Regions from separate parts of the Sphingobium sp. KCTC 72723 genome, predicted to be linked through region 2. Evidence: riboswitches for the same ligand, from Rfam matches in the RefSeq annotation. Region 2 holds a riboswitch; the other holds the start of a gene.
What was found. Region 2 has a riboswitch for cobalamin ahead of SPBM01_RS20435 (TonB-dependent receptor plug domain-containing protein). Riboswitches for the same ligand answer to the same signal wherever they lie in the genome.

Region 1: linked by a shared signal. The riboswitch ahead of SPBM01_RS15480 (CbtB domain-containing protein) and the one ahead of SPBM01_RS20435 (TonB-dependent receptor plug domain-containing protein) in region 2 are both predicted to bind cobalamin.

Annotation. Positions count from the first base shown of each region.
Region 1 is NZ_CP060388.1:3,158,018-3,162,244, reverse strand. It holds gene gor (glutathione-disulfide reductase) at 1-1,332, opposite strand, end outside; gene SPBM01_RS15485 (CbtA family protein) at 1,413-2,141, opposite strand; gene SPBM01_RS15480 (CbtB domain-containing protein) at 2,151-2,378, opposite strand; cobalamin riboswitch at 2,413-2,543, opposite strand; gene SPBM01_RS15475 (histidine phosphatase family protein) at 2,574-3,119, shown strand; gene SPBM01_RS15470 (MaoC family dehydratase) at 3,085-3,552, opposite strand; gene SPBM01_RS15465 (acetyl/propionyl/methylcrotonyl-CoA carboxylase subunit alpha) at 3,952-4,227, opposite strand, start outside.
Region 2 is NZ_CP060388.1:4,199,617-4,203,843, reverse strand. It holds gene SPBM01_RS20445 (FecCD family ABC transporter permease) at 1-60, opposite strand, end outside; gene SPBM01_RS20440 (ABC transporter substrate-binding protein) at 180-983, shown strand; gene SPBM01_RS20435 (TonB-dependent receptor plug domain-containing protein) at 1,021-2,856, opposite strand; cobalamin riboswitch at 3,029-3,252, opposite strand; gene fdhD (formate dehydrogenase accessory sulfurtransferase FdhD) at 3,321-4,227, opposite strand, start outside.

The DNA of each region.
Region 1 (4,227 bases), 1.0 Mb from region 2:
CAGTTCTTCCGCCATGCTGGGGTGCAGGGCCACGGTGTCGTCGAAATCCTGCTTGGTGAGGCCCGCCTTTACCGCGATGGCCGCCGCCTGAAGGATTTCGGGCGCGTCCGGGCCGATCATGTGCAGGCCGACGACCCGGTCGGTCGTGGCGTCCACGATCATCTTGTAGAGCGCCCGTTCTTCGCGCCCGGCCAGCACATTTTTCATCGGCCGGAAGTCGGACGTATAGACCTTGACCGTGCCGAGCCGGTTCTTGGCTTCCGCTTCGGTCATGCCCACGCCCGCGAGCGGGGGATGGCTGAACACGGCGGATGGCACGCAGCCATAATCGACAGTCCGTGGGTTATCGCCGAACACCGTGTCGGCAAAGGCATGGCCTTCGCGGATCGCCACGGGGGTCAGTTGCAGCCGGTCGGTCACGTCGCCCACCGCATAGATGCTCTCGCAACTGGTGCGGCTATAATCGTCGACCTTGATCGCGCCCTTGTCGCTTAGTTCCACCCCGGCGGATTCCAGGCCCAGCCCGTCGAGATTGGGGGTGCGGCCGGTCGCGAACATCAGCACGTCGCAACTGACCGGGTCGCCATCCTTGAAATGGACGTGAAGCGAGCCGTCCTTGTCCTTTTCGATCCGCTCCATTTGCGCGTTGAAGCGGAAATTGATGCCCTTCACCGTCGAAATCTGAAGCAGGCGATCGCGGATGGATTCATCATAGCCGCGCAGCAGCGTGGACGATCGGTTGACGATCGTGACATGGCTGCCCAGCTGATGGAAAATCCCGGCAAATTCATTGGCGATATAGCCGCCACCGACGATTACGATGCGTTTGGGGCATTCGTCCAGATGGAACACCTCGTTCGACGTGATGCCATGTTCGGCGCCTTCGACATCGGGGGTGACTGGCCAGGCACCTGTCGCCACCAATATATATTTCGCCGTGATTTCCCGCCCGCTCGCCAGCTTGACGGTATGCGGCCCGGCGACCGTCGCCCGTTCACCGATCAGTTCGACCTTGTTGCTGTCGAGCGTGTTGCGATACAGCCCCTCCAGCCGGTCGACTTCCCCCAGCACATTGTCCCGCAACGTCTGCCATTCGAAACCGCAATCCGGCACGTTCCAGCCGAAACGCCGCGCATCTTTGAGATCCTCGGCGAAATGCGCGCCATAGATGAGCAGCTTCTTTGGCACGCAGCCGCGAATGACGCAGGTGCCGCCGACGCGAAACTCCTCCGCCACCGCAACCTTTGCGCCATGGGCCGCCGCCACGCGGGACGCGCGCACGCCGCCCGACCCTGCACCGATGACGAAAAGGTCGAAATCATAATCGCTCATGCCTGTCTCCGCTGGCCGCGCTCGGCTCATCGCCCGCATATGGAGGCTGGCGTGGCGGGTTACAAATGGCTTTTATGCAGCTATCGCCCCTGCCGCTGGAGCAGGCGTTCGGCGGACCAGCCGAACGCGATGCCGATGCCGCTCCACAGCACCATTTGGGTGGCGATGGAAGCGACGCGGAAATCCCATAACAGGGTGGCGGGAAAGTCGGCCGGCACTTCGTTGACGCTGGGCAACAGCCATTGGGTGAGCAGCATCAGCCCAGCGTAAAGGGCAATGGCGGCCAATGTCGCATCGAACGCGCTAAGGCTGCGCCGCATTTGGGTCCGCAGTCTGGCTGCAACGACAGCGGCGGCGAGCGACAGGGCGATCATGGCGAAATAGGCGGCGGTGCGGATGCCGACCGTGTCGTGGCTGCCGACCGCAGGGGGTGTCTGGGGATATTTGATCCCCGGCACGATCACCACGATCACGAAGGCCAGCCATGCCAGCAACAGCGCGAAGCTGCGCGGTCCCAGGCGCGCGACGCGGCCATAGCCATAAGCGAACACCAGCGAGAAGATGCCGCCGACCGCCGCGCCGTAAAGCGTCATCGCGGTGAGCAGGCCAGCGCCCTTCTGCGTCGCGCGGCTGACCAGTTCATCGTCCATGCCCGGCATGGCGTGAGTGGCGTGAGCGGCGTGACCGCGATGTTCAAAGGCGATGGCAAGGTCGACCTGCGGTTCGGCAAGGACGCGCGCGCACAGCGTGGCGAAAAGGGCCGCGAGGATGCCGACCAGCATCCCGCGCCACAGCAATTGTTTCGTCATGGCCGCGCGTCAGTGGCAGGGGAAGCCGAGGAGGTGGCGACCGTCATGCACATATTCATGGACATACATGCCATCGAAAAACGCATAGGCACCCTGTTCGGTGCTGACGAAATAGAGAAAGATCGTGGCGATCAGCGTGCCGAACAGCGCCCAGGGCAGGATGTCGTCCAGCGGGATGGCGTTACCGCCGGAAATGGGGATGAAAGCGTCGTCGAACGATGCGGCAATGGTCGCCATGGTCATACTCCTTTGGGGATTTCGCGTCCCGTGCAGATCAATGAGTCCGGCAGGAAGGTCTGGCTCTCGACGGCGACAGGCGACGACGATAACAGTGGCGCGACCGCGCCGGAATTACACCGGCTTCTTCCTGATGGACGCTGGCCCTTCTTTGGACGGGCGGGGCGGCGGGGTCAACCTGTCTTGCCGGAGTCGATGCTGACGACCACCCTCATCCTGATCTGCGCCGGGACCACGCGGATGGCCCGAACCGGCGGCTTTGCCGGACCGGACGAACCGCTGGACGCGGGCGGGCGGCGCGATGCGGCACGCGCCGATCATGTTGGCGCGACGCTGATCGGGTGCAGCCCGGCGCTGGCGGCGCAACAGACGGGGCAGGCTATGGCATTGCCCTTTACGGTCGAAGCGGCGCTGGTCGAGATCGACCATGGCCAATGGACCGGGCGAACATTCGATGCCGTGCCTCCGCAAGCGCTGCGGGAATGGATCGCCGACCCCGCCAGCGGCGCGCCCGGCGGCGAGACGATGGCGCAGGTCCAGCAGCGGATCGGCCCGTGGGTCGATCATGTCGCGGGGCTGGCCGGGACGTGGTGCGCGATCACCCATCCTATGGTCGTGCGCGCGGCACTGGCCCATATCCTCGACGTGCCGCCGCGCGCGATGCTGGCGATCGACCTCGCCCCGCTTTCGCGCACGCGCCTGTCGTTCAACCGGGGCTGGCGGCTTCAGGGGATCGGTTGAGGAGGGCCATGCGCAGGCATTGGCACACGATCTGGTCGCGTTGATTGCGCAGCCGGTGCGTGAAGGTGACGATGCCCGCGCCGGGGCGGGACTTGCTGGGCTTGAGGTCGCTCACGTCGCTTTCGCAGCGCAGCGTGTCGCCGATGAACACGGGGTTGGGCATGACGAGTTTGTCATAACCCAGATTGGCGACCAGCGTGCCAAGCGTCGTGTCGCCCACCGACAGTCCGATCATCAGCGCAAAGGTGAAGGTGCCATTGACAAGAATCTGGCCGAACTCGCTGGCCTTCGCGAATTCCGCGTCCAGATGCAGCGGTTGGGGGTTGTGGGTCATGGTGGTGAAAAGGACATTGTCCGTTTCCGTCACGGTGCGGCGAATGTCGTGGATCAGCGTGTCGCCAATCTGCCACTGGTCGAAATAGCGTCCGGCCATGTCGTGATTTGCTCCTGTCGTTTCGGAACTTTACAAAGTTCGTCCATGTGGCTGTTATGGGATTATGAAGTTCTGTTTGTATTCAATGGGTTATAGAGAAAAGGCGAAATGTCGCACAGTGGGCAACAGAGGTTTGGTTTGCGGCATATCATTTTGTTTTTTCAATGCGTTATGATCGAATAACTTCAACTGATCCTCCTCTTGCAGGCAGGGCTGTCGCATATGGAAACATGCCCTCTTTCACCGTCACCCTGAACTTGTTTCAGGGTCCATTTCTCCACACCAAGCAGTTGTTCGTGACGAGAAATGGATGCTGAAACAAGTTCAGCATGACGATTGAACGTGGGACGTTTTCATATGCGATAGCCTGCCCTTGCAGGAAGGGAGACGATTCCGACCCTAGCTTTCGACCTTCTCTATCTTCACCAGCAGCGTGCCTTCGCTCACCTGACCGCCTTCAGCGGCGTTCAATTCCGCGACCGTCCCGTCGAAGGGTGCGGTCAGGCTATGTTCCATCTTCATCGCTTCCAATGTGACGAGTTTCTGGCCCTTCACCACCGCGTCGCCCGCCGCGACCGACACGGCGATGATGCGCCCCGGCATGGGGGAAAGGATCGCGCCGTCGGAGGCAGTGGCGGAGGCGCCGCCGTCCACACGCCATGGCTGCATTTGCCA
Region 2 (4,227 bases):
CGCGACGAGCAGAATGAGGAGCAGCGCGGGGATGAGGAGAGGATGGCGGCGGACGGTCATTTGTGAGCGCCTTGGCGGTTGGCAAAGCAGGGTGTTCCTGCGAAGGCAGGAACCCAGTTCTGACGGTGGGACTGGATTCCTGCCTTCGCAAGAACATGACGTGCTAACAGACAGGCTCCATGACCCGTTTCCTGACCCTTGCAGCGGCCGCCCTGACACTCACCAGCGCGGCCCATGCTGCGCCACGCCGGATCGTGTCGCTCAATGTCTGTGCCGACCAGTATCTGATCGCGCTGGCGGACAAGGGGCAGATTGCGGCACTCAGCAGCAATGCGCGCGATCCCGAATTGTCGGCGGCGGCAGAGGCTGCACTTGGGCTTCGCGTGCTGCGGCGCGCTTCGGAGGAGGTGCTGGCGATCCGGCCCGACCTGATATTGGGCTATCCCATCGGGCCGAACAGGGTCGCGGGCGCGCCGCCGGGGCAATGGACCATGCTGGGGCTGGCCAGTGCGGACAGCTATAGCGCGATCCTCGATCAGATACGGCAGGTCGCGCGGGCGGTGGGGCATCCTGAGCGCGGCGAGCGGCTGATCGCGCGGATGAACCGCGATCTGGCAGCGCTGCCAAAAGCGAAGCGTGGCGGGGTAGCGGCCTATTATCAGCGGCGCGGCTATATGACCGGCACCGGCACGCTGGTCGACGACCTGATGCGCCGGGTGGGCCTTGTGAATCTGGCAGGCAAATTGGGCAAGCCCGCGCTGGCGCAGGTGCCGCTGGAGGCGATGGTCGCGGCGCGGCCCGACTGGCTGATCGTCGAAAGCGGCAGCGTGGCGGTGGTCGATCAGGGGACCGAGATGCTCCAGCATCCCGCGCTGAAATCCGTGCCGCGCATCAGCGTGCCGCAAAGCTGGACCGTATGTGGCGGCCCGGCCTATGTGCAGGCGGCGCAGGGTATCATTGCGCGGTTGAACGCGCATAAGTGAAGGGACGGGCTGCGCGCCCGTCCCCCCTTGTCCCCCGTCAGAAGCGGACACGCACGCCGCCAAAGGCGGAGCGGCCATAAACGCCATAGCCATAGGCGGTGGCGTAGGCTTCATCGAACAGATTGTCGATGCGGCCATAGACTTCCAGATGCTCGCCCAGCGACAACGCGGCACGCAGGCCCGCCAGCGCATAGCCGTCGAGGCGGCGGGTGTTGGCGGCATTGTCGAAGCTGTCGCCCACCATAGTCAGCGTCGCGCCGGTGGACAGGCCGAAGGACCAGACATAGTCTGCCGAGACGCTGACCGCGTTGACCGCGCGGCGCGGCAGGAGGTTGCCATCCGTAGCCCCACCCGACCGATCGCGCGCATCGACATAGCTATAGCTGCCGGTCACGGTCAGCGCGTCCACGGGCTTCAGCGCAATGCTCGCTTCCACGCCCTTGGCACGGGTGCGGTCGAGGTTGCTGTAGCTGAAGGTCGCATTGTCGTAATTGATCTGGTCAGTGGTGTTGCGCAGGAACGCCGTGACCGACAGGATCGCCCGCTCCCCGTCCAGGCTCTGGTCGAAGCCGATGTCGTAGCTTTTCGATCGTTCGGGGCGCAGCGCGCTGTTGCCGCTGAATGTGTCGTAAAGCTGATAGAGCGAGGGTGCCTTGAACCCTTCGCCATAGCTTAATCGCACATTGGTCGCGCCCGCATTGGGCGTGTAGTTGGCGTTCGCACCGAACGTGGTTGCGCCGCCGAACTGGCTATGGTCGTCATGGCGCACGCCGCCAGTGACGGACAGGCCAGTCAAGGGCTTGACGATCGCCAGCGCATAGACGCTGTCGATATTGATCTTCGCCGACGACGTACTGCCGAAACCGAAGAAGTCGTAATCGGGGCGCTCATGTTCATAGCCGAACACCAGCTTGGCCTGATCGACCGGGGCATATACGCCTTCATATTCAAAGCGCAGGTTGGTGCCGGAATAGCCATAATCCGCGTCGGTGCCGCGCACGAAATAATAGTCGCGGTCGTTGCGCAAGTAAGTCACCGCCGCGCGGCTGGTCAGGCGACCGTCGAGCAGGGCAAGGTTGAGGCCCGCATAGCCGACATATTGGTCCATTTTCGACACGTCGCTGCTGTCGGCAGGCGCGCCGAAGAAGCTGTCATAGTCGAGGTCAGCATGGATATAATAGCCGCGCAGATCGAGGCTCAGCGCGTCGCTGAACGCCAGTTTCAGCCGGGCATTGGTGGCGATATTTTCATAGCCGTCCTTTTCCGTGCCACCCACAGCCGACGAAATGCCATCGGTGCGAAAATAGGCTGCGCCAATGCCGCCCGACGCCATGCCGCTGGTGCCAGACACATCTGCTTTCGCGTTCAGCGTATCGCTATAGCCATAATCGACCGAGGCGTTGGCCCCGAAACCTTCCGCCGGCACGCCGGTCATGATGTTGACCACGCCGCCGATCGCCTGGCTGCCATGCACGACCGAGTTGGAGCCGCGCAGCACTTCGATCCGGCGGATATTGCCGGTCAGCAAATGGCCGAAATCATAGCCGTCACCAATGCCGCTGGGGTCGTTGACCTTGACCCCGTCGATCAGCACCAGCGTCTGCGTCGTTTCCGCGCCGCGCAGCGACACGCCGGTCACGCCGCCAGTGGAACCATTGCGGTTGAAGCGGACCCCCGGCGTGGTCGCCAGCAGATCGACCACATCGACCGCCTGCCGCGTGTCGATCGTCTTTGCATCGATGATGGTGATTGCCTGGCCGACTTCGTCGCGCGATTGGGCAATGCCCGACGCGGTGACGACGATATTGTCATCCTGTGCCAAAGCAGGCGTGGCCGCCAGCAGCGCGAGAAGAGAAATCCCTGTTTTTACCATGATAATAGCCCTGAGCGTCATGTGCGACTTCAAGGCCGGGGCGTCCGTTTCGCAACGGTCGCGCCGCGATGCAGGATGACGCCACCCCCCGCCGCACGGCACGATGCGGCCCCGGCCGCATAGCGTCGCTCGACGGAAAACCACCGTGCCATGACCATCCCCTGGATCAGGGCAAGAGCGACCAGACGCCGGCAGGTCTCCTGGCTCGCGGGTCATAGCGGCGATGCACAAGCCTTCCCGAACCCAAAAGGTTCAGTGACCGGGTCTTTGAAACCCTCTGTGCATCGCGCTCACCGCTTACAGTTGCAGGGACAGCCGTGGAATAGGGCAGTTTCCCGCCCGCACCACATTCCCGTTTTCAGCCTCTTGCGAGGCACCGGCGCGATCTATTGCAAGGACGATGAACCGCCCCTGCGCCGCGCGCTCTAGGGGAAAGGTGGAGCGGTGCCAAGCCGCCCGTGTCGCTAAGGCCGCAAAGCGTTGCCATGATGCAACAGCGCGTCGGGCCGGGCCAGCACGACCAGCGGCAGCCCGGCCTGTTCCGCACGCTGGGCTGCCAGCGCGGTGGGCGCGGAAATGGTGACGAGCAGCGGGCATCCGCTCAGCACCGCTTTTTCCACCAGTTCATAGGAACAGCGCGACGACAGCAAGGCAAAGCCACCGTCCCAGTCGGTGCCTGCGCGTTTCATCGCCCCGATCAGCTTGTCGAAAGCATTGTGCCGCCCGACATCTTCGCGCGCGCAGCCGATCGTCCCGTCCGCGCCGACATAAGCCGCGACATGGGCCGCGCCGGTGGCAGCGTTAAGCGGCTGGTGCGCAGCCAGTTCACCCAGCGCACGGAAAATGGCGGCGGGTTCTGCGCGTGATTGCGCCGTAACGGGCGGCAGCGGGCGCATCGCCTGTTCCAGATTTTCAACGCCGCACAGGCCGCACCCCGATTCCGACAGGCGGTGCCGCACCCGGTCCAGCAGACCATCGGTCCGGTCGGCAGGCAGCGTGGCGCGCGCGACCATCCCCTGCCCGGTATCATGGACATCGACGGCGAAGGGCGCGTCGTCCGGTCCGATCAGCCGGTCGGCCAGCGCGAAGCCCAGCACGAGATCGCCAATATCATGCGGGGTCGCCATCAACACCGCATAGCCGACGCCGTTAAACTCGACCGCGATCGGCACTTCCTGCGCCAACGCGCGGGCGACCGGATCGGCCTGACCGTCCGGGGTCAGGCGAGTGAAGGGGACATCGGGCGAATGGTGCGTCACGATGTGGGGTGTCCGAAGGTAACGGACAGGATCGGCGGCGCTGCGGGCATGAAGCGACCCTATGGCCCGGCGTGCCGCAACGCAATGCCATGCAGGTCCGGCACGCTTTTTG